Regions from separate parts of the Clostridium sartagoforme genome, predicted to be linked through region 4. Evidence: riboswitches for the same ligand, from Rfam matches in the RefSeq annotation. Region 4 holds a riboswitch; each other region holds the start of a gene.
The links. Region 4 has a riboswitch for S-adenosylmethionine ahead of metF (methylenetetrahydrofolate reductase [NAD(P)H]). Riboswitches for the same ligand answer to the same signal wherever they lie in the genome.
Positions count from the first base shown of each region.

Region 1: another riboswitch for S-adenosylmethionine. It lies ahead of metK (methionine adenosyltransferase); the one in region 4 lies ahead of metF (methylenetetrahydrofolate reductase [NAD(P)H]).
Region 2: another riboswitch for S-adenosylmethionine. It lies ahead of ABDZ60_RS04975 (methionine ABC transporter ATP-binding protein); the one in region 4 lies ahead of metF (methylenetetrahydrofolate reductase [NAD(P)H]).
Region 3: another riboswitch for S-adenosylmethionine. It lies ahead of ABDZ60_RS04040 (O-acetylhomoserine aminocarboxypropyltransferase/cysteine synthase family protein); the one in region 4 lies ahead of metF (methylenetetrahydrofolate reductase [NAD(P)H]).

Region 1 is NZ_BAAACH010000022.1:82,435-90,320, reverse strand. It holds tRNA gene ABDZ60_RS10595 (tRNA-Tyr) at 11-95, shown strand; tRNA gene ABDZ60_RS10590 (tRNA-Thr) at 123-197, shown strand; tRNA gene ABDZ60_RS10585 (tRNA-Tyr) at 204-288, shown strand; tRNA gene ABDZ60_RS10580 (tRNA-Val) at 318-393, shown strand; tRNA gene ABDZ60_RS10575 (tRNA-Thr) at 499-573, shown strand; tRNA gene ABDZ60_RS10570 (tRNA-Tyr) at 578-662, shown strand; gene ABDZ60_RS10565 (DcrB/PsbP domain-containing protein) at 792-1,358, shown strand; SAM riboswitch class I at 1,528-1,635, shown strand; gene metK (methionine adenosyltransferase) at 1,735-2,910, shown strand; gene nagA (N-acetylglucosamine-6-phosphate deacetylase) at 3,087-4,223, opposite strand; gene recD2 (SF1B family DNA helicase RecD2) at 4,427-6,655, shown strand; gene ABDZ60_RS10545 (hypothetical protein) at 6,670-7,692, shown strand; gene ABDZ60_RS10540 (ComF family protein) at 7,665-7,886, shown strand, end outside.
Region 2 is NZ_BAAACH010000011.1:300,559-308,444, forward strand. It holds gene mgrA (L-glyceraldehyde 3-phosphate reductase) at 259-1,257, shown strand; SAM riboswitch class I at 1,357-1,498, shown strand; gene ABDZ60_RS04975 (methionine ABC transporter ATP-binding protein) at 1,677-2,735, shown strand; gene ABDZ60_RS04980 (methionine ABC transporter permease) at 2,704-3,384, shown strand; gene ABDZ60_RS04985 (MetQ/NlpA family ABC transporter substrate-binding protein) at 3,425-4,255, shown strand; gene ABDZ60_RS04990 (M20 metallopeptidase family protein) at 4,330-5,499, shown strand; gene ABDZ60_RS04995 (ABC transporter substrate-binding protein) at 5,882-7,267, shown strand; gene ABDZ60_RS05000 (carbohydrate ABC transporter permease) at 7,333-7,886, shown strand, end outside.
Region 3 is NZ_BAAACH010000011.1:58,192-66,077, reverse strand. It holds gene thrS (threonine--tRNA ligase) at 1-1,273, shown strand, start outside; gene ABDZ60_RS04055 (sugar O-acetyltransferase) at 1,379-1,936, opposite strand; gene ABDZ60_RS04050 (hypothetical protein) at 1,980-2,162, opposite strand; gene ABDZ60_RS04045 (ZIP family metal transporter) at 2,202-2,981, opposite strand; gene ABDZ60_RS04040 (O-acetylhomoserine aminocarboxypropyltransferase/cysteine synthase family protein) at 3,278-4,555, opposite strand; SAM riboswitch class I at 4,693-4,813, opposite strand; gene ABDZ60_RS04035 (5-formyltetrahydrofolate cyclo-ligase) at 4,869-5,447, opposite strand; gene ABDZ60_RS04030 (helix-turn-helix domain-containing protein) at 5,486-5,944, opposite strand; gene ABDZ60_RS04025 (homoserine dehydrogenase) at 6,293-7,321, opposite strand; gene ABDZ60_RS04020 (GntR family transcriptional regulator) at 7,575-7,886, opposite strand, start outside.
Region 4 is NZ_BAAACH010000037.1:184,524-192,409, reverse strand. It holds gene ABDZ60_RS14855 (V-type ATP synthase subunit D) at 1-518, shown strand, start outside; gene ABDZ60_RS14850 (MraY family glycosyltransferase) at 698-1,651, shown strand; gene ABDZ60_RS14845 (GNAT family N-acetyltransferase) at 1,853-2,380, shown strand; SAM riboswitch class I at 2,460-2,583, shown strand; gene metF (methylenetetrahydrofolate reductase [NAD(P)H]) at 2,818-3,711, shown strand; gene ABDZ60_RS14835 (S-ribosylhomocysteine lyase) at 3,768-4,226, shown strand; gene ABDZ60_RS14830 (NADH-quinone oxidoreductase subunit NuoE family protein) at 4,473-4,949, shown strand; gene ABDZ60_RS14825 (NADH-ubiquinone oxidoreductase-F iron-sulfur binding region domain-containing protein) at 4,951-6,855, shown strand; gene ABDZ60_RS14820 (NADH-dependent [FeFe] hydrogenase, group A6) at 6,857-7,886, shown strand, end outside.

The sequences.
Region 1 (7,886 bases), on a different contig from region 4:
AAATTTTAATGGGGGAGTTCCCGAGTGGCCAAAGGGGGCAGACTGTAAATCTGTTACGTTTCGTTTCGATGGTTCGAATCCGTCCTCCCCCACCATTTTAAAATTTATTTAGTATATAATGTGCTGGCATGGCTCAACGGTAGAGCAGCTGACTTGTAATCAGCAGGTTGTAGGTTCGATTCCTATTGCCAGCTCCATAAAATGGGGGAGTTCCCGAGTGGCCAAAGGGGGCAGACTGTAAATCTGTTACGTTTCGTTTCGATGGTTCGAATCCGTCCTCCCCCACCATTTTATAAATAATTTTTGAAATTTAACGTGGAAGCATAGCTCAGCTGGGAGAGCATCTGCCTTACAAGCAGAGGGTCACAGGTTCGATCCCTGTTGTTTCCACCATTTTGGTATTGAACACTTGATGAAGTAGAGAGTAGTAATAACTGAATTTAGTGTGAAATTCCATCTGCTGAAAGAAGAGAATTAGATATTTTATTAATTAAATATGCTGGCATGGCTCAACGGTAGAGCAGCTGACTTGTAATCAGCAGGTTGTAGGTTCGATTCCTATTGCCAGCTCCAATATGGGGGAGTTCCCGAGTGGCCAAAGGGGGCAGACTGTAAATCTGTTACGTTTCGTTTCGATGGTTCGAATCCGTCCTCCCCCACCAAAGTTATTATCGGTCAAACACCAATTTAATGAAAAAGTGTTTGACCGATATTTTTTTATTTGTTAAATAGTGGGACTACCACTTAATAAAATTTAATGGGTTAATTTATATAAAATTAAGGAGGTCTTTATGAAAAGGTTATTAATATCCATATCAACATTGGTTTTGACATTTTTCTTGTTTACTGGGTGTAGCACATTTGCAGAAGGTGTTAAGGAAGGTTTAGAACAAGCTAAGAGCAATGACATTGAAAGTGTTCAGACGATAAAGTCTAATCTTTCTAATATTTCTATGAGTTTCCCAGAATCTTGGAAGGAAGCAAGTCTAAATGATGTGGCAACTATTCAAATGAGTCTTGAGGCAAAAGAGCAGTATATGATTGTTATTGAAGAAACTTCTGAGGATTTTGAAGACGAGTTTACTGTTGATGACTATGCTACAATCATAATGGAAAACATGAAAACAACTGTTGAAGGTGCAGATGTTTCAATGATTAATGAGTCAATAATCGGTAATAATATTTCTGCAAGGCAATTTGAGCTGTCAGGCTCAGTAAATAAAATTAAAGCTAAGTTTTTAATTACATGTATTGAACATGAAGATGTTTTTTATCAATTTACTGCATGGTCTACGCAATCTAAATATGAAGAAGCAAAGCCGGTTTTCGAAAATATTCTTAAAAGTATAAATTTCTAAAATAGTAATTTATATAGTAAAATAAAAAAGACAATATTTTGTCTTTTTTATTTTTTAATTTAAGTAATATTCGACAAAATAATACAATAAACATGAATAATTTTTAGGTTTTATAGTTGACTATTAGTATTAAAGATGCTATAATCTGAAAAGTAAAATTTGATATTAGTTCTTATCCAGAGAGGCGGAGGGAAAAGGGCCCGATGAAACCCGGCAACCTACTTCATTAAGTTTGAGTGTGGTGCCAATTCCTGCAAAGTAATTTGCAAGATAAGAAAGATTATGATTTTTATTATCTCTTCTTATCGAAGAGATTTTTTTTTATAAATAATTTTAGTTTAGAATTAATATCAAATAAAATGAAAGGAGAAATAAAATGAAAAGATTATTTACATCAGAATCAGTTACAGAAGGACATCCAGATAAAATATGCGACCAAATATCAGATGCAGTATTAGATAGTATTTTAGCTAAAGATCCAACAGCAAGAGTTGCTTGCGAAACTGCAGTTACAACAGGAATGGTACTAGTTATGGGAGAAATATCAACCAATTGTTATGTTGATATCCCTAAATTAGTAAGAGAAACTGTAAGGGAAATAGGATATGATAGAGCTAAGTATGGTTTTGACTGTGATACATGCTCAGTTTTAACATCAATAGATGAGCAATCAGGTGATATAGCTATGGGTGTTGATGAAGCTTTAGAGTCAAAGTCAGGCCAAAAGGACGAAGTTGAAGCAGTTGGTGCTGGGGACCAAGGTATGATGTTTGGTTTTGCAACAAATGAAACTGAAGAATATATGCCATTACCAATAGCTATGGCTCATAGGTTATCAAGAAGATTATCAGAAGTTAGAAAAAATGGTACTTTACCATACTTAAGACCAGATGGAAAAACTCAAGTTACAGTTGAATATGATGATAATAAAGTTGTAAGAATAGATGCAATAGTAATATCAACACAACATGGTGAAGATGTATCTCAAGAACAAATAAGAAAAGATTTAATGGAACATGTGATTAAAGCTGTAGTTCCATCAGAATTGTTAGATGATAATACTAAATATTATATAAATCCAACTGGAAGATTTGTTGTTGGAGGCCCACAAGGAGATAGTGGTTTAACAGGAAGAAAAATAATCGTTGATACATATGGTGGATATGGAAGACATGGTGGTGGAGCATTCTCTGGAAAAGATCCAACTAAGGTTGATAGATCAGCAGCATATGCAGCAAGATGGGTTGCTAAGAACTTAGTTGCAGCAGGAGTTGCAGATAAATTAGAAATTCAATTAGCTTATGCTATTGGAGTAGCTAAACCAGTATCAATAGAAATAGATACATTTGGAACTGGAAAGAAATCAGAAGAAGAAATCATTTCAATAGCTGAAAAGGTATTTGATTTAAGACCAGGAGCTATAATAAGAGATTTAGAATTAAGAAGACCAATATATAAACAAACAGCTGCTTATGGACACTTTGGTAGAAATGATTTAAATTTACCATGGGAACAATTAAATAAGGTAGAAGAAATAAAGAAACTACTTTAGTCAGTGAATAGGTTAAAGTTCACAGTGCACAGTTTTGGATGATTTTCAGCTTAGCTAAAAATCTAAAAATAAAATTAGAGCCTAATTAGAAATATACTAATTAGGCTCTTTGCTTTTCAGATGGGATGAAAAGTTACATTCAGCTGTAAATTGTGTACTGTACACTGTGAACTATATTAAGCTGAATGAACTGTTCTTCCACCAACAATTACTTTTTTTATATTTATATCTTCATCAAATAATACTAGATCAGCATCATATCCTTCTTTAACAAGACCCTTTTTATCTTCAACCTTACAATGTCTAGCAGCATTGAAAGTTGCCATTTTTACAGCTTCGTTCAAAGAAAGGCCAACATTCTGATATACATTTTTAACAGCTTTATCTAAAGTTAATATTGAACCAGCTAAACTTCCGCTTAGAAGTCTTGCAGCACCATCTTTAACAATAACATCTTGACCACCTAACGCATACATACCATCAGGCATAGCACATGCCATCATTGCATCAGTAACCAGTAAAACCTTATCTGTAGTTTTTTGATTATAAGCAATTCTAAGAGATGGATAAGATATATGAATACCATCAGAAATTGTTTCAGTAGTTATCTCACTATCAAATATAGCACCTACAACTCCAGGTTCTCTATGAGCAAATGGTGTCATTGCATTAAATAAATGAGTTGAATGACAGCAACCACATTTAATTCCTTCCATAGCTTCATTATAAGTCGCTTTTGTATGTCCTATAGAACAAACTATTCCCTTTCTTGATAATTCTTTTATTAATTCTTTAGCACCAGGAACTTCAGGAGCAATTGTTATAGATACGACGGCATCTTCAGCATCTCCTACCATAGCATTAAAGTTTTCTATTGTTGGTGGAATTAAGAAGTTAGGGTTTTGAGCCCCTATAGCTTTTGGACTAATAAATGGACCTTCAAGATGTGCACCTAAAACGATAGCGCCATCAGTACCATTTTCTTTAGCATCTTTTATAACAGACATTGATTTTCTTATATCATCTACGGATACAGTCATAGTAGTAGGTGTAAAGGAAGTAGTTCCATGTTTAACTATAGTTTTGGAAATTTCATTAATAGCTTCAAATGTACCATCCATTGTATCATAGCCTCCAGCACCATGAATATGAACATCTATAAATCCTGGAGATAAATATAACCCATCTGCATCTATTACTTCACTATCATCTGAAAATTTCGGATTTATTTCTTTAATTTTCCCGTCCTCAATTAAAACAGACCCTTTTTCTATTTTATCAATAAATATTATATTACAATTTTTAATTATCATATTAGCACCTCCAAAGTATAATATTAAAAAATTATTTGCTTGAATTTAATTACTATATTATGTATTCAATTATATCATAAAAATATAATTTGGATTAAACAAATGTATAGTTGTATAGTCTTCATTACGATTTATATATGATATAATTATATAATAAAATTGTAAAAATTAAAATATTATCAAAAAAGATTTGGAGAGATAGCATGGAATTTCTAAATGGAGTAGTAGAATCTATTGTATTCAAAAGTGAAGATACAGGATATGTTGTATCGAAAATAAGAGTTGATAAGGACTGCATTAATGCAGTTGGAATCGTTCCTTTTTTGAAAGAAGGGCAAAGTGTTAAATTAAAAGGACAATGGGTTCTTCATAAACAATTTGGGCGCCAATTTAATATAGATGAATATGAGGAAATACTACCTAATTCAATAGATGGAATTAAGAGATATTTAAGTACAGGAATAATCCATGGTATAGGGCCTATAACAGCAAAGAAAATTGTTGATAGATTTAAAGAGGAAACTTTAGATATATTAGAGAATCATATTGAAAGACTACAAGAAATTGAAGGAATCGGGGAAAAAAAGTTCAAGATAATTTACGAATCTTATATGGAGCAAAAAGATTTGAAAGATATAGTAATATACTTTCAAGGACATGGAATGACAACTAATCAATGTATAAAAATATATAAGAAATTTGGGGTTGATTCAAAGGCGATAATTTTAGAAAATCCATATATACTTTCTGATGAAATATCAGGAATAGGCTTTATGACAGCAGATAGAATAGCAAAAAGCCTTGGAGTAGAATTAATATCACCTTTTAGAATACAAAGTGGAATAAGATATATATTGAATCAATTCTCTGCATCCGGAAATACTTATATGCCTAAAGAAAATTTAATAGAAGAAGTAGGTAAGTTATTAAACGTATCTAGTGAATTGGTTGAAGAAAATTTATATAACTTAGTTTTAGAGACTAAAATAAAAATAGAAAAGATAAATGACATAGAATCAGTATTCTCTTTGCCATATTATTACTGTGAGCTAGGGGTTACCAATAAAATAATAACACTAAGTATAGAGAATTTTAGAAATATAAATGCAGATGTAGAATTTGAAATAAAATCATTTGAAAGAAAAAACAATATAAAATTTGCATCTTCTCAAAGGGAAGCAATAGTGGGAGCCTTTGAAAATGGAATAGAAATAATCACAGGGGGACCTGGAACAGGAAAGACCACAATAATAAAAGCAATAATAGAAATATATGAGAATAATGGAATGAAGGTTTTATTAGGTGCACCAACTGGAAGAGCAGCTAAAAGAATGACGGAATCTACTGGAAGAGAAGCTAAAACAATACATAGATTACTTGAAATGGGTGTAAGTGAAGATGAAAATTCGTACTTTGCGAAAGGTGAAGGGGAACCATTAGAAGCTGACGTAGTTATAATAGATGAAGCATCAATGATAGATATAATGCTTATGCATAGCCTACTTAAAGCTATAAAACTTGGAACCAGGTTAATAATAGTAGGTGATGTAGATCAATTACCTTCAGTAGGAGCAGGGAATGTCCTAAAAGATTTGATAGAAAGTAATTTTATAAAGGTTGTAAGGCTTAAAGATATATTTAGACAAGGAGAAGCAAGTCTAATTGTAACTAATGCTCATAAAATAAATAATGGGGAAATGCCATATATAAATAGAAGAGATGGTGATTTTTTCTTTGAGAATAAAGAGGATTTAGAAGAAATATTATTTACTATAATTGACTTAATAAATAGAAGATTACCTAAATTTAATAAGGAGTGGGATAGATATAGAGATATACAAATCTTGACCCCAACAAGAAAGGGAATATTAGGAGTACAAAATTTAAATAATAAATTACAAGAAGTTTTAAACCCTAAATCACCCACAAAAAAAGAAAAAGAATTAAAGGAAATAATTTTTAGAGAAGGCGATAAAGTTATGCAAACTAAAAATAATTATTCTTTAAAGTGGGTTAGAGTCAATGGAAATGGAGATAATGAAGGTGTAGGTGTATTCAATGGAGATATGGGATTTATACAAAGCATAAATGAAGAAGAAAAAACTATAACCATAGTATTTGATGATGAAAGAAAGGTAGTTTATGACTATATATATTTAGATGAATTAGAATTAGCTTATGCGATAACTATACACAAAAGCCAAGGAAGTGAATTTAAAGTAATTATTACCCCCGCTTTTATGGGGTCACCATTTTTAATGAATAAAAATTTACTATATACGGCTATAACTAGGGCAAAAGAATTAGTTGTAGTTGTTGGTATGCCAAAAGCATTAAAATATATGGTTTCAAATACAAAAGTTATGGAAAGATATTCATCACTTAAAGATAGAATTATAGATATAACAAGTAAAGACGTTTTTATTGAATAAATAAGGAGAGTTATATGTTAGATAAAGGGTTAACAAAAAATAGGGAGTTTAATAATTTTACTTCTAGGATAAATAAATGGTATAACAAACAATCAAAAATACTAACTATAATAACTAATCCATATAATAGTACATTAATATTTATAGACTTAATAGAAAGAATATTAAAAGAGAATAAGAAGATATTATATATTTGGGGGGGAAATGAACCTAATAAAGATATAGTAGAAATATTAAAAGAAAGAAATCTTAATTTTACTTATTCATATATAGAAGAAAAAGAAGGAAAAGAAGATTTAACATTTTTAAACTTTACAAGTACGAGTAAAATAAAAAAAAATTACGACTTGTGTATATTTGATGACATAAGTATCTATTCAAAAATTTCAAAAGAAGATTTAAGAAAATGTGTAGAAGATTTATATTTATATGGTAATAGAATGATAATATTTTCTATAGAAAAAGTAGTAAATATGGGGAAAAGTATATTTCTTTCAGATTTAAAAAGGTCTAAGCCGTTTGTAGAGCCAAGAATAATCACAACAAGAGTAAAATTAGATGAAGATATACCATATACATTATATGATTATTTAATGTGGTTTAAGAGTAATAATAGAAAGGTTATAATATTTGTTCCAACGGAAGAAAAAATAAATAAATTATATAATTACTATAAAGAAGAGTTAAAGATTAAGGATGTAAGAATAATTAAATTTCTAAAGGGAGATAATTTAAAAGAAATAGAATTAATATATAAATTAAAAAATAAAAGTGTATTTGTAATTACGAACAATATAAGAAGTTATGCTAAAGAGACAAGTGATATAGATATAGTAGCATTATTTTCAGATGATATTTTTTATAGTTATAAAAGGATAATATACTTTTGCTCAGATGTAGGGAAAAATACTAAAGATGATAAAATGGGAGAAGTAATTTTAGTTGCTAAAGAAATATCAAAAGATATGGATTTAGCTAAGGATATGACAAGAGGTTATAATAAACAAATATGGGAAAAGGGTTTATTAAATTATTAAAAGAATTCCTTAATGAATTTCTAGATATAATATATCCACCAATAAACAAGTGTATATCATGTGGAAGTGAGTTTATAGGACTATGTCCAATATGTAATAAGAAAATAATAAGGGTAAAGGAAAATCATAACATAATATCATATGGTTATTATAGTGGTGTAATGAAAAAATTAATATTAGAATTTAAATATAAA
Region 2 (7,886 bases), on a different contig from region 4:
TAAATAAAATATGATTTTAAAGAAGCCCTTTGCTAATTTAATTATTAGTTGGGGCTTATTTTTTATTGTGTACAAAGAGAAACTTTTCTGATAATAACTTAGTATTTGAAAAACTAATATAAAAAATATATAAAAAAAGAAATCGAAGAGATATAATTATATTAAATAAGGGCGTAACTATGAATGGAAAAACAATGTAAAAGCTAAATCTAATAATAAAAAATAAAATTTTATAATATTGAAATGAGGAGTGAAAATATGCACAGTGTAAACGAAGACAGATATAAAAAGATGAAATATATTAGATGTGGGAGTAGCGGATTATTGCTGCCAAGAGTGGCTTTAGGATTATGGCATAATTTTGGATCGGTAGACCCTATGGAAAATCAAAAGGCAATCATATTTGAAGCTTTTAATAATGGAATAACACATTTTGATTTAGCAAACAACTATGGACCTATATATGGATCTGCTGAAGAAAATTTTGGTAGAATATTAAAAAATAATCTTAGTAGTTATAGAGATGAAATGATAATATCTACTAAAGCAGGTTATGATATGTGGCCTGGTCCTTATGGTAATGGTGGTTCAAGAAAATACTTGATTTCAAGCTTAGACCAAAGTTTAAAAAGAATGAGTTTAGATTATGTTGATATATTTTACCATCATAGACCAGATCCAAATACACCTTTAGAAGAAACAATGTCAGCTTTAACTGATATAGTTAAACAAGGAAAAGCACTATATGTAGGATTATCAAATTATCATCCTAAAGAATTAAAAGAAGCTTCTAAAATATTAAAGGAAAACAAGACTCCATGCCTTATTCATCAATTTAGCTACAGTATGTTTAATCGTTGGAGTGAAGTTGAAGGCTTGCATGAAGTTCATAGAGAAGAAGGAATAGGATCAATAGCATTTTCACCTTTAGCTCAAGGAGTATTGACTAATAAATATCTTAAGGGAATTCCAGAAGATTCAAGGGCTAAAAAAATAAGTAGTAGATTTTTAAATGAAAAAGATATAACTACTGAAAAAATTAATAAGCTAATGGAATTAAACAAAATAGCAGAAAGTAGAAATCAAAGTTTAGCACAAATGGCTTTAGCTTGGGTATTAAGAGATGATTTGGTTACAACAGTTCTTATTGGAGCTAGTAAGCCAGAGCAAATAATAGACAATAAAAATATAATAAATAATTTAGTTTTTAGTGGCAGGGAAATCGAAATGATTGAAGCAATATTGAATTCAAAATAAAATTATTTACTAGATTAATTATCTAAAAAAAGAAATAAAACTATTGACATGAAAAATATATAGGGATATAATACGAAACAAGAACAAAAATTAAATAAGTTTTTATCAAGAAAGACGGAGGGACTGGCCCTATGAAGTCTGGCAACCTGAATTATATTATAATTATATTAGTTATAATTATAAGCTTTTATAGTTTAAGGTGCTAAATCCTGCAGATGTAATTGCATCTGAAAGATAAGAATGAGAAAAATATATATGTGTATAATACACTGCTTTCTTATTTTTAGGAAAGCAGTTTTTTTTATTCCTTAGGAAATTATGAATAGTTTAAAATTTGAGTAATGTGATTACTTGAAGCTAAGAAACAAAACAAACAAAATTATATGTGTCCACTTTTTTGGGGCAAAAGGAGGGAAAATATGATTATATTAAAAAATTTACACAAAACCTATGAATCAAAAGCTAATAAAATAGAAGCAGTTAAGGATGTAACACTAAATATTAATAAAGGTGAAATTTATGGAATTATAGGATTTAGTGGAGCAGGAAAATCAACATTAGTTAGATGTATAAACTTTTTAGAAAAACCAACTAATGGACAAGTAGTTATAGATGGGAAAGATTTAAGTACTTTATCAAATAAGGAACTTAGAGAAGAAAGAAAAAAGATAGGAATGATATTTCAGCATTTTAATTTGATGAAATCTAGAACAGTATTTGAAAATATAGCTTATCCACTTAAAGGGAGTAGTTACTCAAAAGAAGAGATAAAAAATAAAGTTAAAGATTTATTAAAACTTGTTGAACTTGATGACAAGGCAGATTCTTATCCATCTCAATTAAGTGGAGGACAAAAACAAAGGGTTGGAATTGCAAGAGCTTTAGCAAATGATCCAAAGGTTTTGCTTTGTGATGAAGCAACTAGTGCCTTAGATCCACAAACCACAAAGTCTATATTAAAACTTTTAAAAGAAGTAAATAAAAAGTTTGGAATAACAATAGTAATAATAACTCATGAAATGCAAGTTGTTAAAGAAATATGTACAAGGGCAGCAGTTATGGAAAATGGTAAGGTAGTTGAGGAAGGAAGTATATTTAAAATATTCTCAGAGCCTAAAGAAAAAGTTACAAAAAACTTTATAGATAGTACATCTTCACTAAGCAATATATATGATTTGATAGAAAATAAATCTTCAGTTGTAGATATTAAAGAAAATGAAAAAATTTTAAAATTAAAATATATAGAAAACAGTACAACAGAGCCAATAATTTCAATAGTATCCAGAGAATTTAATGTAGATACCAATATAATATTTGGGAATATAGAAATAATTCAAGAATCTCCGCTGGGGGGACTTGTTGTAATAATAAGAGGTGAAGAAGCCAAGATTAATAATGTTATAAGTTATTTACAAGAAAATAATGTAGAAGTTGAGGTGATTAAAGATGGAAGGCTTAGTGCAAAAATTACTGCCTAATGTAATAACAAAGATACCAGATATATTCAAGGCTACAGGAGAAACACTAATTATGATTTTAGTAGCAGGCCTTATATCATTTGTTATAGGAATTATTTTAGGAGTCATATTAGTAGTAACGAGAGAAGGAAATATATTAGAAAATAAACCAGTATATTTTGTTTTAGAAAAAGTAATAAATATAACTAGATCAATACCATTTATTATATTATTAGCAGCTGTTATACCATTAACTAGGGCCATAGTAGGAACAGCTATAGGAACAAAAGGTTCCTTTGTACCATTAGTTTTAGGAACAATACCATTTTTTGCAAGGCAAATAGAAAGTGCTTTATCTGAAACTGATAAGGGGATAATAGAAGCTGCTGAAGCAATGGGATCATCACCATTTGAAATAATTTTTAGAGTATATTTAAAAGAAGGTGTACCAAACATCGTAAGGGCTACAACAATAACTTTTGTAAGCTTAGTTGGATTAACAGCTATGGCAGGTTCAGTGGGAGGAGGTGGTCTTGGAGATTTAGCAATTAGATATGGATATCAAAGATATCAAGTAGATATAACTTTTGTAACTGTTATAATCCTACTTATTTTAGTAAATATAATTCAAGGGGCAGGAAATATAATAATAAAAAAAACAACACATTAAAATTAAGCAATAAGAAATAAATTAAAAGGGGCGTTAAAATATGAAAACAAGAAAATTATTAAATATTATAATATCAGGAACATTACTTTTATCATTGGCAGGATGCCAAGGGGCAAAGACAGAGAATACAGATGGAAAGAATAAAGTAGTTAAGGTAGGAGTAGTTGGTGAAAATACAGATCAATGGGAGCCTGTAATAAAGAATCTTCAAGAAGAAGGAATAACTTTAGAGCTTGTTACCTTTTCTGATTATAGTCAGCCAAATCAAGCTTTAGCAGATAAAGAAATAGATTTAAATTCCTTCCAACATTATGCATATTTAAATCAAGATATTAAAGATAGAAATTTAGATTTATCAGTTATTGGAGAAACGATAATAGCTCCACTTGGGGTATATTCTAATAAAATAAAATCTTTAGATGAATTAAAAGATGGTGATTCCATTGCAATACCAAGTGATGCAACTAATGGGGGAAGAGCATTAAAGGTTTTAGAATCAGCAGGAGTTATTAAAGTAAATGAAACAGCAGGATATACTCCAACTTTAAGTGATATAACGCAAAATCCTAAAAATATTAAATTTGTAGAAGTTGAAGCTGCACAAACTCCAAGATTATTAGCCGATGTAGCTGCAGCATTAATAAACGGTGGACATGCAGTTGATGCAGGATTTAATCCTAAAAATGATTCTATTTATTTAGAACAAGTTAAAGAAGGTACTGATAATCCTTATATAAATATAATAGTTTCAAGAACTGAGGATAAAGACAATGAACTGTATAAGAAGGTTGTAGATGCCTATAGATCAGAAGATGTAGCAAAGGTTATAGAAGAAGTATATAAAGGGGCTTATATACCAACTTGGAAATAATAAAGAATATTATTAAATAAGTATCTATCTTATAGGGCTTTAATAGATAGTACTAAATATAAGGGGGCTTTTTAATGAATATAAAAGATTATGTAATAAAGGAAAAAGATTATATTACCTCTTTAAGAAGGTATTTTCATAAACATCCAGAAGAAAGCTTAAAAGAATATAATACAGCAAAAAAAATAGAAGAAGAATTAGATAAGTTGAATATTCCACATAAGAGAGTTGGGGCAACTGGTGTTTTAGGAATAATAAAAGGTAAAAATGAATCAAATAGAATTTTAGCAATAAGGGCAGATATAGATGCTCTTAAAGTTCCAGATTCAAAAGATGTAGAATATAAATCACAAAGCAATGGATATAATCATGCTTGTGGTCATGATGGGCATACAGCTAGTCTTCTTGGAACAGCAAAAATTTTAAAAGAAAAAGAAAAAGAGTTAAATGGAGAAGTAAGATTAATTTTTCAACAAGCTGAAGAAGTTGGACAAGGAGCTAAGGTATTTATAAAGGAAGGATACTTAGATGGTGTAGAAGAAATACTTGGAGCACATGTGGCATCCCATTTAGAGGTAGGCAAAGTATCAGTAACAAGTGGTCCAATTTCTGCTTCATGTGATTATTTTAAAATAACTGTTAAAGGAAAAGGCGGTCACGTATCTGCACCACATTTATCAACTGATGCCTTATATATTGCAAGCCAAATAGTAGTAAATCTACAGTCAATAGTAAGTAGACAAACTGATCCAGTTGATACAGTAGTAGTAGGAGTTGGTTTGATTAGAGGGGGAACTACTTACAATACAGTAGCAGAAGAAATTGTTTTAGAAGGAACAACAAGAAGTTTTACTTTTGAATCAAGAGAAAAAACTAATAAATCAGTAGAGAAAATAGCAAAGTCTATTGGAGAAATATATGGAGCAGAAGTTATAGTAGAATTTAGAGACTATGCTTCACCTCTTATAAATGATGAAAAAGTCAGTGAAGAAGTGGCGGTTATTGCTAGTGATATAGTTGGAAAAGAAAATGTAATAACTAATTCGCCAAAGAGGTTAGGAGCTGACGATTTTGCAGAATTCTTAATAGAAGTACCAGGGTCATATATTCATGTAGGTACTAAAAATTTGAAAAATGCAAATACTTCAGTAGCACATCATAATGATTTGTTTGATATAGACGAAGAGGGCTTGTTAGTAATTACAAATATAGAAGTAGAGTATATATTAAATAAATTACTATAATTAAATCTTTAATTTTAATAGTAATCTATAAAATTAAAATTATAACAGTATTTACAATAGATAAGATTTATGATGTTATAAGTAAATAGAATAAGTTTAATAAATATAAGTGTGAATATAAGATTGTTATAACTTGGATTATTCTAAGCAAATAGCAATTTATATTCACATTTTTTACTTTAAAATTAAATTGAAAATAAATTTACAAAAAATAAAATTAAAGTAATATATCGTTGTAATTAAAGTAAATTAAATTTAAAATAATAATTGAAAGGTTTACAAAATAAATTTAAAGAAGAATTTATAAATTAAAAGATATCTTATAATTTCAAATTAAAGTTAAGTAAAAAAATATATTTATTAAATCAAGGGGGATTTTTTTATGAGTAAAATTACAAAGATGATATCAGCTCTAACATTATCTACAATAATGATAACTTCATTAGTAGGATGTTCAGGTGGTAAAAATGAAGGGGGAACTTCATCAGGTGATACTATAACAGTTAATTTCTGGACAGCACCACAAAAAGTACAGTATGATTTTTGGACAAAGAAAGCAGAGGCTTTCAATTCTACTAATACAAAAGTAGAAGGAAAAGTTATTAAACTTGAAGTTCAACAAATGCCTGAAACACCATCATCAGAGGCAGGAATACAAAATGCTTTAGCAACAGATACTGCTCCAGCAATTTCAGAAAACATAAATAGAGGATTTGCTACAACATTATCTCAATCAGATGCAGTTTACTCATTAGAAAGTGAAGAATGGTTCAAGGATATAGTTAAAAATAGAGCATTAGACTCAGTAATGCCAGGTTGGGAAATTGAAGGTAAACAATATGTAATACCAATGTATGTTAATCCAATGGTATTACAATGGAATACTAAAGCATTGAAGGAATTAGGATTTGATAAAGTTCCTGAAACAAAAGCAGAATTAGAAAATGTAATAACTAAGTTTAGAGCAAGTAAAGATAAGATGTCAGCTATAGGAGTTACACATGTATTTTATAGAAATTCCTTAATAAGACCAGATCAATGGTGGGACAGATGGTCAGACTTCCAAAATATTTATTTAGCATATAGTGGTGGTAAGTCTTGGGTTGAAGGAAATAAACTAGTTTTAGAAAAGGATTTAACTAAAGAAGCATTTGAGTTTTTTGGAACATTAGGTGATACTTTATTAACTTCAGAAGTCCCAAATATCTGGGCTGAAGAAAAACCACAAGTATTATTTACAATAGCAGCTCCATGGGAAATTCAAGCTTTAAGAGAAGGCGGAAAAGTATATGGAGAGGATTATGAATATGGCCCAATGATAGTTAAGAATCAAGGGGATACACCTTATAACTTTGCAGATGCAAAAGGATTAGTTTTATATAAAGATGATAATATAACAGATGAAATTCATCAAGGTGCAGTAGAATTTATTAAGTGGTTATATAATGGAGAAAATTCAGCACAAACAGATTTAGATTGGGTACAAGCTACAACAATGTTACCAGTTAGAGGAGACTTAGTTACTAATGAGGCATTCTCTAAATATCTAGAAGAAAATGTAGAATTAAAAGCTTTAGCTGCACAAGTAGAATACTCTATTCCAAGTATGCCACATGATAAAATGGCACAAATTCAAGAAGCATTAGGTACTAGCTTAGCTGCATATTTAGAAACAACATTATCATCAGATAGCTTAAAAGCAGCTGATGCAACACAATATGTAGATAAAGCTTTTGAATCAATGAAGCAGGCTGGTGGATTAGAATAGTTTATTAAAATAAAGCAAAGATGAATAATTTTATCTTTGCTTTGTTTATAAAGGAGTGGCACTAAATGAAGAATAAAATAGAAAGTTTTAAAAATAGAAGTGGATTTTTAGGATGGCTATTTAATATACCATATTTGGCTTATTCAGTTATTTTCTTCTTAATACCATTATTGTGGGCATTTTGGTTATCTTTAACAGATTGGAACTTAATGTCTAAAAGTAAAAATTTCGTAGGATTAGATAATTTTAAAGTACTATTCTCCGATCCAAGAATTAAGGCAGCATTTATAAACTCATTTAAATATCTAGTACCTATAGTTATTTTTACAGTAGCAGTAGCAATTGTTATAGCATTATTAGTTCATAAGTTACCAGACAAAATTAAAGGAATCACAGCAGTATTGTTTTTTATACCTTACTTAACTTCAGGTGTCGCCATATCAGTAGTAGTAAGATACTTCTTCAGTTATAATTCAGTACTAAATGTTTATTTGAGAGAGAAAGGTATTAATATAGATTGGTTTAGAGATCCTAAATGGTCTTTCATAATAATTTTTGGAATAGTAGTTTGGAAAATGTCAGGTTACTATGCACTATTTATATTATCAGCATTAGAGTC
Region 3 (7,886 bases), on a different contig from region 4:
CCTAAAAAAATCTGATTTAGATGCTCACTTAGAAGCCTTAGAAGAAGCTAAAAGAAGAGATCATAATAAGTTAGGAAGAGAATTAGGTATATTTACTACTGATGAAAATGTCGGTCAAGGATTACCTTTATTAATGCCAAAGGGAGCTAAAATAATACAACTTCTTCAAAGATGGGTTGAAGATGAAGAAGAAAAAAGAGGTTATGTATTAACTAAAACTCCTTTAATGGCTAAAAGTGATTTATATAAAGTTTCTGGTCACTGGGATCACTATAAAGATGGAATGTTTGTGTTAGGAGATGAAGAAAAGGATACTGAAGTTATGGCACTAAGACCTATGACTTGTCCTTTCCAATATTCAATATATAATGCAACTCAACACAGTTATAGAGACTTACCAGTAAGATTTGCTGAAACTTCAACTCTATTTAGAAATGAATCTTCTGGTGAAATGCATGGACTTATAAGAGTAAGACAATTTACCCTTGCTGATGGGCACATTGTATGTACACCTGAACAACTTGAAGAAGAATTTAAAGGCTGTGTTGATTTAATAAATCATATTATGACTACTCTTGGAATAGATAAAGATATATCTTATAGATTCTCAAAATGGGATCCTAATAATACTGAAAAATATATAAATGATCCTGAAGCTTGGAATAACACTCAAAATATAATGAGAGATATACTAAATCATCTTGGTATTGATTATGTTGAAGCTGATGATGAAGCTGCATTCTACGGACCAAAGCTTGATATACAATTTAAGAATGTTCATGGTAAAGAAGATACAATAATAACAGTTCAAATTGATTTTGCTCTTGCTAGTAGATTTGGAATGACTTATATAGACAAAAATGGTGATAAAAAATATCCTTATATAGTTCATAGATCTTCAATTGGATGTTACGAAAGAACTTTAGCTATGCTTATAGAAAAATATGCTGGAGCATTACCAACTTGGTTATGTCCAACTCAAGCTATAGTACTTCCTATATCAGATAAATATAATGATTATGCTGAATCAATAGTTAAAGATTTCAAAAACGCAGGCATAAGAATAAATGGGGATTATAGAGCTGAAAAAATTGGTTATAAGATTAGAGAAGCTAGACTTGAAAGAATACCTTATATATTAGTTGTTGGTGAAAAAGAAGCTGCGAATAATGAGGCTTCAGTAAGAAGTAGAAAAAATGGAGAAGAAGGTGCTCTTCAAGTTTCCGAATTAAAAAATAGATTAATATTAGAAATAGCTAATAAAGAAAAGTAATAAAAAAGAAGGTATTTGATTAATTTCAAATGCCTTCTTTTTTCATTACTTCTATTAAATTATAACTCTCAGAAACTATCATCATCTTGCAAAACTATTCTTTGGCTATTTATCTAAAGTTCTTATTACTCTACAAGGGTTACCCGCAGCTAATACATTACCTGGAATGCTCTTAGTTACAACACTTCCTGACCCAATAACCGAGTTTTTTCCTATTCTTACCCCTGGATTAATAGTAGTCCCACCACCTATCCAAACCCCATCACATATCTCTACCGGATCTGCATACTCTAAATCTTTCATTCTCTCTTCAACTGAAAGTGCATGATTAGCTGTAAATATGTTTACATTAGGCCCAATCATAACATTTTTTCCTATAGTAACTTTTCCACAATCTAATATTGTGCAATTATAATTTGCAAAGGATTTTTCGCCCCAATGTATATTATATCCATAAGCACATCTAAATGGTTGTTCTATATAGAACTCTTCAGGCGTATGTCCAAATAATCCCCTAAGCAAATTCATTCTTTTTTCTATTTCTTTTGGGTGTAATGAATTATATTCAAACATAACTTCATTTGCATGCTGTCTATCATTAAACAACTCATCCCCTAAAGACACATACCAATCACCTTTTAACATCTTTTCTTTCTCGGTCATATTAATCTCCTTTTAACATTAAATTATATTTATGAAAAGACTTCTATTTATTTTCTTCAATAAGCTTTTTCATCTTATTTTGAAGTAACCATATTTTCTTTTGCTTTCTATTATAAGAAACCATTTTTTCCTTATTATTAACACTAGATTCTAATTGCTTTGTAGTCTTTTCTTCATATAACTTTAATGCTTCATTAAGAATTTGAAATTCTTCTTTATTAAACATAAAAACACTCCTTATGCTAATGTAAATTAATTTATTTAATTATGATAGTGCTACATCTAAAATCATCATAATTACAAATCCTATAGAAAAAGCTATTGCACTAATATCTGAAAAATTATCTTCTGCAGCTTCTGGTATTAATTCTTCAACTACAACAAAAATCATGGCTCCTGCCGCAAAAGAAAGAAGATATGGCATAATTGGTGAAACAACACTAGAAAATATTATAGTTATTACTGCTGCTATAGGTTCTACTATTCCAGATAAAGCTCCATAAAGAAAAGCTTTATTTTTGCTTAATCCTTCACTTCTAATAGGCATTGATATTATTGCCCCCTCTGGGAAGTTTTGAATTGCTATTCCTATAGAAAGAGCGAGAGCCGATGCAATAGTTATTGCTCCACCTTCATTCATAACTGCTGCAAAAACAATTCCTATAGCCATTCCTTCTGGAATATTATGAATTACTACTGATAATACCAGTTTTGTAGTTTTACTTAATTTATAGTTTTTTGATCCCTCTTCATTCTTACCATCAACATGTATATGTGGAATGATTTTATCTAAAGAATATAAAAACATAATACCGACAAGTATTCCAACAGCAGCTGGAATAAATGATAATTTTCCCATGTCTTTAGAGATATCTATTGAAGGAATAATTAATGACCATACTGATGCTGCTATCATAACTCCTGATGCAAATCCAAGAAGTATTTTATTAACTTTTTTATTCATTTCTTTCTTCATTAAATATACACAAGCAGCACCTAAAGACGTACCTACAAAAGGTATTAAGATTCCGATTAAAATATTCATTGCTACTACTCCTCCTTTACAAATAGAATGTTCTCTATTTTTATAATAATGAATTAAATTTTATTCATCATATATATCGACTTAATTTTTACTTATTAATATGTTACAACTTTTACTCATGTTTATCAAGTATTCATGGATTTCTACCCTATTTATATTCATCAAAGTCTTAAAATATATACTTATTGCTGTAAATAAGCTTATCTGCCTATTTGAATACTCTCAATAATATTAAATTTGAAAAAAAAGCTACTATTCTACATAATGTATATAGAATAGTAGCTTTATAAAATTCTCTATATTGATTCTAATGCTTGTTCAAAGTCTGAGATTATATCTCTTATATCTTCTACTCCAATTGATACTCTCATCAAATCAGGAGTTACTCCACTTGCTATCTGTTCTTTTTCAGATAATTGACTATGAGTAGTTGTTGCTGGATGTAAAAGGCAGCTTCTTACATCACCTAATGTTACTACTAATGCTACTAAATTTAATGATTTTGCAAACCTTTTTGCATCCTCTATACCGCCATTTATTCCAAAAGTTAATAATCCACTTCCTCCACCTTTTAAATATTTTTTTGCTTTATCATATTGAGAGCTCGTTTCAATATATGGATAATTAACCCATCTTATTTTAGGATGTTTTTCTAACCATTTTGCTAAATCTAAAGCATTTTGTGAATGTCTTTCCATTCTTAAATGAAGAGTTTCTAGCCCTAAGTTAGTTAAATAAGCATTAAAGGGACTTTGGCACGCCCCTAAATCTCGTCCTAATGTAACTCTTAATTTTGTTATATATGCTGCATTTCCAAAGCTTTCTACATACCTTAACCCATGATAACTTGCATCTGGTTCTGTGAAATCTTTAAATTTTCCATTTGCCCAGTTAAAATTTCCACCATCAACTACTATTCCACCAATACTTTGAGCATGACCATCTGCATATTTTGTTGTGGAATGTACTACTACATTAGCTCCATGTTCAAATGGATTACATAAGTATGGCGTTCCCACTGTGTTATCTACTATAAATGGAATTTCTAACCTTTTTGAAACATCTGCAAATTTATCAAAATCTAATATATCTAATCCTGGATTTCCTATTGTTTCTCCATATATTACTTTAGTATTATCCTTTGCACATGAAAGTATTTCTTCTTGGCTTGCTTCTGGATCTACAAAAGTAACATCTATTCCCATTTTTTTAAGATTTACTGTAAATAAGTTGACAGTTCCCCCATATAAACTCGCTGATGATATAACATGATCTCCAGCGCTGCATATATTTAATATTGCATATAATAAAGCTGCTTGTCCTGATGAGGTAGCTACTGCCCCAATACCACCTTGCAGTTTAGCAAACTTTTCTTCCAATGCTCCCACTGTTGGATTTGATATTCTGCTATATAGATGTCCTTCAGCCCCCAAATTAAATAACTTTTCTAATTGATCAGGATCATCATATTTATATGTCGCTGTTTGAAATATTGGTAATACCCTTGGCTCTCCAGCCTTTGGTGCATACCCTCCTTGAATGCATATTGTCCCTTTTTTCCATTGATTTGTCATATTAAAAGCCCCCTTTTTAATATAATTGCTTATTGCTTATACTTTTAGATATTATTTTTTAATAAAATAAAAAAAGTTACTTCAAAATAAGAAGCAACCTAAAATACTAAATTATTCATTAAAAAGTTTAATGAAATACCTTATTTGCCAAGCCATAGCTTGCAGGATTTAGCACCACACTAATTTACAAAATATCTTCATAATTTAGTAGGTTGCTAGGTTTCATAGGGCCAGTCCCTCCACCATTCTTAATAAAGTCTTTATTTATTTAATTATATTTTATAATACACTACATTTTTATACTTTTCAACCATTATTGGTAATTTTTTATAATTTTACTATTAGTTATTATATAATCTACTTTAATATCATGTTCTTCACTTTCTATTTTATCAATTACTTGAAGATCATAAGCTAAGACAACTTTATTAACTTTATAAGCTATATCCTTTAAATATCTATCGTAATATCCTCCCCCATAGCCTATTCTATTGCAATCTTTATCAAAAACAACTCCTGGTACTACTATTAAATCTATATTTTCTTTTTCAATATATTTAGAATCATCTATTGGCTCTAATATTCCCATTGAATTTTTCTTTAAATCATCAAAGGAGTTTAACTTTATTGCTTTCATTGATTTATTAGTTTTATATATTTTAGGAATAAAAACATCCTTTTTATCTTCTAAAGCTTTTTTTATTATATTTATTGTATTTATTTCATTACTAAAACTAATATAAATAAATATGTTTCTAGCATTCTTATATAACTCCGTATTTTTTAACTTATTAAATATTTCATTATCCATTATTTCTTTTTCATTCCTATTTAGTGAATCTCTTATTGATAATATTTTATTTCTTAAAATCTTTTTCTCTTCTTTTTTCATATTATTCTCCTAAAAATATCTATTGCAACTTATGCCATCTAAATTTTAATTCCTTTTATAATATATGATAATCCTAATCCTAAAAAGGCTACGACTGTTCCTAACATTAAATTATTTGTAAGTAATCCAATTGCTGTTCCAGCGATAAACCCTCCTAATATTATCAATTCATCCTTTTCTTCATTTTCATCTAATTCTTTATTTTCACCAGTTTCTTTATTTTCGTCTTTTTCTTCATATTCATTACTACTTTTATCTTCTAGATTAATTTCTTTAATAACTGTATCATTAACCATACTATCTCTATCTCTTACTAGCTCATCTAATGTTATTTCAAACAAATCACATAATACTATTAACTTTTCTATTTCAGGATAGGTTTGACCAGACTCCCACTTAGAAACCGCTTGTCTAGATACATCTAATAATTCCGCTAACTTTTCTTGCGATAATCCTTTTCCCTTTCTCAAGGACTGTAACTTTTCTGAAAATTTCATTTTTATCACCTCTATAAAAAAAATACCCTATACAAGTGTATTATACTACCAATTACTATTTGCTTTTTGTCAACCTAAAGTTGCCATGGTTTTAAATTACTAAGCAAGTTATATAGTTGACAGCATACAAGGCACAGTTCACAGTTATTTTGATTTTATAGTGAACATGGAACAAGCTTAATTATAGTCTGCTAAACTCAACTAAATTTTAATGTCCCTCACCAATTATTTTTTACCAATAACTTAATTCATTCTTAATTTAAATTCTTAATATAAGTTGGCGAAGGTAAATAAGCATATAGCGAGCTTAATACTTCTTTTCATAGCTATTTAGCTTATGAAACATATCTATTTATCGTAGCCTTTATATTCGCAATTTATATTTATAATGTCTCTCAATATAGATGCTGCTGCATTCATTGTTCCTGATGCACCACCTATTACACTAATATCCCCTAATGTATCGGTACTATAAAATACACCTTTATTTTTATCATCTACACAGTATAAAGGATGACTTTTACATATTACTTCTGGTCTTACATATGCTTTTATTTGACTACCTTCTTTATATACTTTTCCTATTAACTTAATTTTATTACCTCTCTTTTTTTCATTCATTATTAAATTCTTATCTAATAAATCTATTCCCTTTATATCAATATCTTTAATACTTAAATCAGAATTCATAATAGCATTTGCTAATATTAATATTTTTGATGCGGTATCATAACCTTGTACATCTAAATTATAGTTTGCTTCTGCAATTCCAAAGCCTATTGCCTTATTTAAAGCTTCACCATATTCAATTTCATTTTCATACATTTCACTTAAAATATAATTGCTTGTTCCATTTAATATCCCTTCAATTGCTAGTATCTCTGCTCCAGCTAAATCAAAAGTACCAACATTTATGGATGGAAGTGCACCTCCCGTTGTACATCCTATACCAAGGTTAACTTTATTTCTATTCGCCAAATTTTTTAGATTTTTATATTGTAATAGTATTGGTCCTTTATTTCCTGTTACTACATTAATAGAATTTTCTAGTGCTAATTTTATATGAGTTAATCCTGGTTCGCCTGTCTCTATATTAGTGTTTGTTAGTTCTACTAAAGTATCTATATCTTTATTTTTTATAATAGTATTTATATTTATATTTTCATCAAACTTATCTTTATATGTTTTTAAATTAAAATTATTTTTTATAATTTCTTCAATATCTATTCCATTATTATTGTAAATTCCACCATCACTTTTTATTATATATTTTATTTTTATATCTAAATTCATAGATTTTAATGTATCTTTTTTATCTTGTAATAATTTTATTAAAGCTTTAGCTACTCCGCCATAGCCTAATATTCCTATATCCATATTCAGACCTCCCTTTAATATAATTATAACTAAGTTTCTAGTAGTATCAATTTTCTTTTTATTAATCTTGAATAATTATATATTTAATTTTATGGTTAATATAAAAATCCTTAATATAATAAGGCTATCCTTCTAACTAATAAATCACACTTATTTAATGTAATTTAGCTTAGTCAGAAGTATAGCCTTTTTCTATTTTGTAAAAATTCTTAAATTTAAAAATTAAATTCATCCGTAATTTGAAATAATATCTTTATTCCTTAATTACATATCTTAAAGAATAAACCTCACTATTTACATAATCTATACCAAATTCTATAGGTTTAGAATATTGATCATAATTTGTGGTAATTATCTCAATGACAATTGCTTTTCCTGTATCTGAAAAGAATTTAGCTTTTTCTCCTAATAATTCTACTGCTTTTAATTTTTGATAAGAATGATTTATCTTAATATTATATTTTTTTCTCAATACATTATAAACTGATTCATTCTCAAGAACATATTGATCGAGATCAGGAAACCTATCAGATGATATAAATATTTTTTCTATTACTACTGGATT
Region 4 (7,886 bases):
TTAATCTTGTCAAATACAATAATGAATTAAGAAAATCTGTAGAAGAAGAATTACAAGGTTCTCTTAAAGATTTTGTTATGGCTAGAGCTGTTATGAGCTCAGAATTTTTAGAAGAAGCAGTAGCTTATCCAAAAGAGAGTATATCTGTTGAAGTAGGAACTAAAAATATAATGAGTGTTAATGTTCCAGAGATGAAATTCCATAGACAGCTTGAGGGAGATGAAGGAAGTATATTTCCATACGGTTTTGCAAGTACATCATCTGAATTAGATGATTCAATAGCTAAGCTATATAAAATATTACCAAAGTTATTAGAACTTGCAGAAGTAGAAAAATCAACTCAGCTTATGGCAGATGAAATAGAAAAGACAAGAAGAAGGGTTAATGCTCTTGAATATATGACCATTCCTTCATTACAAGAAACTATAAAATATATAAGAATGAAGCTGGATGAAAATGAAAGAGGAGCTTTAACTAGACTTATGAAAGTTAAAGATATGATAGAAGCAAGAAATTAAGGAGATGTGAAAACATCTCCTTAATTTTGTTTACATATATAAGCTACATTATATGTTGTTTAATTACATAATAAACGTAACAGTTTTGTAATTGATAAATATGCCTATTAATAGTATAATAAAGTAATGAATTTTAGTAACTTAATGAATGATAGACGTGAGAAATCAAGGAGAAAATTATGATATATGCAATATCCTTTATATTATCTTTTTTGATAGTATATTTAATAACACCAATTTTAATTAAAGTATCTTTTAAATATAGTTTTACAGATAAACCAACTAAAAGAAAAAAGCATGGAAGAGAAATTCCACTTTGTGGTGGCTTATCTATGTTTATAAGCTTCTTTATAGTATATTTTTTTATTAATAGATATACAGCAATAGATGAAAAGTTATGGATATTTGCAGGTGCTTTATTAATATTAGCAATAGGTTTAATAGATGATACTTTTAAGACTAGAGGAAAAGAGTTCCCTATATACCCAAGGTTAATAATTCAATTATTAGCGGCATTTATAGTTTTTAAATCTGGAATAGTGTTTAGAGGATTTACAAATCCATTTACAGGAATTTACATACAATTATCAGGAGTACTACAATTTATACTAACTATGACATGGATCTTTGGCGTAACAACGGTTATAAATTGGTCTGATGGTATGGATGGCTTAGCAGGGGGATTGTCTTTGATATCATCTATAACTTTTGCAGGAGCAGCCATAATATTAAAGCAAAGTGAATCAATTAGTATGTCATTAATAGTATCAGGAGTAACACTGGGCTTTTTAATGTACAATAAATATCCAGCAAAGGTTTTTATGGGAGATTCAGGAGCTAATTTTTTAGGGTTTATCTTAAGTATAATAGCTTTAGATGGAGCTTTTAAACAAGCTACTCTAATGAGTTTATTTATACCTATTTTAGCTCTTGCAATACCTATTTTTGATAATATATTTGTTATAATAAAAAGGTTTTTAGATGGAAAACCTGTGTATCAAGCAGATAGAAGTCAAATACATTATAGATTAGAAGCAAAGGGATTTACTCCAAAGCAAGTTGTAACATATATAAATATGGTTAGCTTAGCTTTTAGTATAATTTCGATAGTATTACTTTTAATTAAGAATTAATATTTATTTCAGTGCACGGGTGTTTCTATGTTATAGGGAACAGTAATAGGACAGGTAACAGTTAACGGATACAAGTTGTTATATAGATTGGTTCTCAATTTACATCACAACTTGTTTCTTGATACCTGTGTACTTTACCAAAAAACTGTGAACCGCGAATTGTGCATTCTGAACTAATTAATATAAAAGGGGGGGCTTATTATGTATAGTGGTCAGTTAGTAAAACTAAGAGCATATAAGGAAGAAGATATAGAAAAGGCAACAGTATATATAAATAATGAAGAAGTAAAAAAACTTATGGACTCTGCAATCCCATTTCCTATGACTAAATGGCAAGAAGAAGAGTGGGTAAGAAGTAGAAAAGCAAATACGGATTTTACTTATGATTTTGCAATTGAGGATTTAAAAACTGGAAAATATATAGGCGGATGCAGTATTAATGAATGTGATGTAAAAAATAGAACTTGTGTAGTGGGAATAATGATTGGAGATAAAGAATATTGGGGCAAGGGATATGGAAGTGATGCACTAAAAGTACTAATCAAGTTTATTTTTGAAGAAGTTAACATGAATAAAATAAAACTTAATGTATTTTCATTTAATAATAGAGCAATAGCATGTTATAAGAAGGTTGGATTTAAAGAAGAAGGAATATTAAAAAAAGAGATATATAGAAATGGAAGATATTATGATGAAATAATTATGGCTATGTTTAAAGATGATAACTAAAGATTAGCCATATTTAATTAATAGTATTATTTACACAAGATATAAAATACTTTATAATTATAAAAAAGAATATACTAAGACTTTATCAAGAGTGGTGGAGGGACTGGCCCTGAGAAACCCGGCAACCTACAAAGGTGAAATGTAATAAGTGATTTTAATTTATATATTTCTATTGTGTGGTGCTAATTCCTGTTAGATAAGGGTAATTTATAGGCAATATATTAATACCCAAGTGTTATCTTTGGGTATTTTTTATTGCCTAAAAAATTATAATAGTTTTTAAAACTTAATTTTGGTGAATTATTCCTATAATTTTCACTACTTCTTATCAAGTATTCACTAAATAAACAACTGTGAATTATGCCTTGTAAACTGTGAACTTAAAAAGTGTTTTGCGCTTTTGTTAAAATATTTAAGCAATAAAATGGGGGGAAAATATGAATATTAAGAATTTATTTAATGAAAAAGAGGTGGTTTTTTCTTTTGAGATATTTCCACCAAAGCAAGAATCAAAAATCGATATAATTTACAATACCTTAGAGGAATTAAAAGATTTAAAGCCAGATTTTATTAGTGTAACTTATGGGGCAGGTGGGAGTTTATCAAAGAATATGACATGTGAAATTTCTTCAGTAGTAAAAAAGAAATATGGTATAGAGGCTTTAGCGCATTTAACTTGTATAAATTCAACTAAAACTCAAGTTGATTATATACTAAATAATTTAAAGGAATCAGGAATAGAAAATATATTGGCATTAAGGGGAGATATTCCAAGTAATTATGATGGAATTAGTGAATTTAATTATGCAAGTGATCTTATAAGTCACATTAAGAAAAGAAATGATTTTAATATAGTGGGAGCTTGTTATCCAGAAGGGCATTTAAATACTGTAGATTTAGATACAGAATTTAAAATTTTGAAGAAAAAGCAAGATTCAGGAGCAACGCATTTAATATCTCAACTGTTTTTTGATAACGAGTATTTTTATAATTTCTTAGATAAAACTAATGAGTACAATATAGATATTCCAATACAAGCAGGAATAATGCCTGTTATTAATACTAAACAAATAAAAAGGATTGTATCGTTATGTGGAGCTAAACTACCTAAAAAGTTCATTAAAATAATGAATAAATACGAATATAATCCAGAAGCCTTAAGAGATGCAGGAATCGCATATGCTATTGAGCAAATAATAGATTTAATATCAAGTGGTGTTGATGGAGTCCATTTATATACAATGAATAATGCATATGTTGCTAAGAGAATAAGTACAAATATATTTTCTATATTGGATACTATTAATAATTGTGAAAAAGTAATAAATTAGTTAATATATATATGATACTAAATAAAAAAGTTAAATATCTATATGGAGGATGAAATATGGAAAAGGTAGAAAGTTTTGAATTAGATCATAGAATAGTTAAAGCTCCTTATATTAGAAAGTGTTGTTTATTAACAGGGGAAAAAGGAGATAAGGTAACTAAATTTGATATTAGATTTTTACAACCTAACAAAGAAGCTTTTGGTACAGCAGCAATGCATGGATTAGAACATCTTCTAGCTCATGAATTAAGAGGAAGATTAGAAGGAATAATAGATTTATCACCAATGGGATGTAGAACAGGATTTTATTTGACTATTTGGGGAGATATAGAACCTTATGAAATAAAGAGTGAATTGGAATTTTCATTAAAAGAAATTTTGAATGCAACAGAAATACCTGCAGCTAATGAAATTCAATGTGGAAACTATAAGGATTTATCATTATTTGGAGCAAAGGAATATGCTAAAGAAGCATTGAAATCTGGTTTTTCACTAAATATCTATGGAGAAGAATAAATTAATAATTAAATTTTAATAACAAAAATAAAAATTATACATAAAAGAGTCATATTCTAATAAATATTATATAGAATATAACTCTTTTATTTTTATGTATAAATTATAATAGAACATAATATTAAATAAATAAAGTGAATATATAAATTTTTACATATTTCAAAATAAATAGAAATATGATACCATTTAATTATTAAAATATTTTGAAAATTTATAATATTAAGAAAAAGATACGGGGGAGATAGTTTGAGAAATACATGTGGTAAATTTAAGGAGTTAGAATTATTTATCCAGAATGGGAATGATGATGAAAGTTCTTTGATTGCGGTACTTCATCATGCACAAGGCTTATATGGATATTTAGGAAGAGAGGTTCAGGAGTATATTGCTTCTATGCTAAATATACCAGCATCTAAAGTATATGGTGTAGTAACATTTTATTCCTATTTTTCAACCGAACCAAAAGGCAAATATGTAATAAGTATATGTACAGGAACTGCTTGTTTTGTAAGAGGAGCTTGTGATATATTAGAGGATTTTAAAAAAATATTAGGCATAAAAGAAGGCGAAACTACCAAAGATGGATTATTTACTTTAGATACTTTAAGATGTGTCGGATCATGTGCTATTGCACCAGTAGTGCTTGTAAATGATAAAGTTTATGGATATTTTACTAAACCTCAAGTAAATGAATTAATAAATAATCTAAGGGAGCAAGGTTAATATGGAGAGAATAAATAATTACAATGATTTATTAGAAAGAGTTCAAGAATTTAAAAAGAATATAGAGGTTAGAGAGAATCCTGAAAAATATAATAATGGTGAAATAAAAGAAAGACATATATTAATTTGTGGAGGACCAGGATGTAAAGCTTCAAATGCTGATAATATTAGCAGAGCTTTCAATGAAGAAATAGATAGGCTAAATTTAAAAGATGAAATTAAAGTAATAATGACTGGATGCTTTGGATTTTGTGCAAAAGGCCCAGTAATAGAAATTATGCCAGATAAGGTATTTTATATAAAGGTAACAGAAGAGGACGTTAAAGAAATAATAGAAAGTCATATTTTAGAGGGAAGAGTAGTTGAGAGATTACTTTATGAAGATAAAGAAACAAAAGAAAGAATAAAAGTAAAAGAAGATATTCCTTTTTATAAAAAGCAAGTAAAAATAGCACTAAAAAACTGTGGAGTTATAGATCCAGAAAATATGGAAGAAGCTTTAGGGATAGGAGCTTATACAGCGTTAGGAAAAGTATTAACAACTATGACACAAGAAGATGTTATAAAGGAAATTAGTGAATCAGGACTTAGAGGCCGAGGAGGCGGAGGATTTCCAACAGGTAGAAAGTGGGAAGCTGCAAGAAGAGCAAAAGGTGATGTAAAATATGTAATCTGTAATGCTGATGAAGGCGATCCAGGAGCATTTATGGATAGAGCAATATTAGAGGGTGACCCTAATTCAGTTTTAGAAGCAATGGCTATTTGTGGATATGCTATTGGATCAAGTAAGGGTTATATATATATAAGAGCGGAATATCCTCTAGCTGTTCAAAGGCTGAAAATAGCTTTAAAGCAAGCAAGAGAAATAGGTGTGCTAGGAGACAATATATTAAATACAGGATTTAAATTTGATATAGAAATAAAATATGGAGCAGGAGCATTTGTGTGTGGAGAAGCAACAGCATTAATTCACTCAATAGAAGGATTAAGAGGAGAGCCTACTATGAAGCCACCGAGAACTTCTGAAAAGGGATTATGGCAAAGGCCTACATGTGTTAATAACGTGGAAACTTTCGCAAATGTTAGTCAAATAATTAACAAAGGTTCTGAATGGTATAGCTCAATAGGAGCGGAGAAATCTACAGGAACTAAAGTTTTTGCTTTAGCAGGAAATATTAATAATGTTGGGCTTGTGGAGGTTCCTATGGGAATTCCATTAAGAGATATTGTATATGAAATAGGTGGAGGAATTATAGATGATAAAGAATTAAAAGCAATACAAACAGGAGGACCTTCAGGTGGGTGTATTCCAATTGAATATTTAGACCTCCCTATAGAATATGATACCTTAACAGAGATAGGTTCTATGATGGGATCAGGTGGAATGATAGTAATGGATGAAGATAATTGTATGGTTGATATTGCTAAGTTTTATTTAGAATTTAGTGTAGACGAGTCATGTGGTAAATGTACTCCATGTAGAATAGGTAATAAAAGAATATTAGAATTTTTGAAGAAGATAACAAATGGAACAGCAGCAGAAGAAGATCTGGAAAAAATGGAAGAGCTTTGTGAGGTAGTTAAAGATGCGTCTCTTTGTGGATTAGGGGAATCTGCACCAAATCCAGTTTTGAGTACATTAAAGTTTTTTAAGGAGGAATATAAGCAACATGTAGTAGATAAAAAATGTGTTGCAGGAGTTTGTAAAGGACTTGTTAAATATGAGATTACTGATGAATGTATAGGATGTACCAAGTGTCTAAGAGCCTGTCCTGTACTGGCTATTAAAGGAAAAATTAGAGAAAAGCATAAAATTGATATAGATAAATGTATTAGATGTGGTTTATGCTACGAGGCATGTCCAACTAAGGCCATAATAAAAACTAGCTTAGGAGGTGAAGCTTAAAATGGTTAATATAAAAATTAATGGAATAAATTTAGAAGTTGAAAAAGGCAGTAGTATTTTAGAAGCTGCAAAAAAGATAAATATAAATTTACCAACACTGTGTCATATGTATATGGCAGATGGGGAAACTCGAAATTGTAAGGGAACTTGTAGAGTTTGTGTTGTAGAAGTAGAGGGGTGGAGTGGATTAGCACCATCATGTGCAACAGAAGTGAAAGAAGGAATGTCAATAAAGACTAATTCTATAAAAGCAATTAAAGCAAGAAGGATTATAACAGAGTTGTTATTATCAAATCACCCTAAGGATTGCTTAAATTGTGATAAGAATACAAATTGTGAGCTACAAAAGTTAGCTTCAGATTTAGGTGTAGATGAAAAAAAATATGAAGGAGAAATGGTAAACTTTGATTTAGATTTTTCTGACGGATTTATTAGAGATAGAGAAAAATGCATTTTATGTAGAAGATGTATTACAGCTTGCAATGATGTTCAAAAGGTACATGCTATAACTGCAGCTAACAGAGGATTTGGAACTAATGTATCAACTTTTTCTAATGATTCAATAAAAGATACAAACTGCACATATTGCGGTCAATGCGTAGCAGTCTGTCCAACAGGAGCTTTAAGAGAAAAAAGTGATTACAAAAAGGCATGGGAATTATTAGATGACGATAATAAATATGTTGTAGCGCAAATAGCACCTGCTGTGAGATCTGCTCTTGCTGAAGAATTTGGGTTAGAATCAGGAGGATTATCTACAGGGAAAATCATAACTGCATTAAAATTGCTATCATTTAATTCTGTATTTGATACAAATTTTGCAGCAGACTTAACCATAATGGAAGAGGCTAATGAATTTATAGAAAGATTTACTGTAGGAGAAAATTTACCTCTTATTACTAGTTGTTGTCCAGCTTGGATAAATTATGCAGAAAATAATTATCTAGAAAATATCAATCTTGTATCAAGTTGTAAATCCCCTCAACAAATGTTTGGAGCTATAGCTAAAAATTATCTTCCCAAAAAATTAT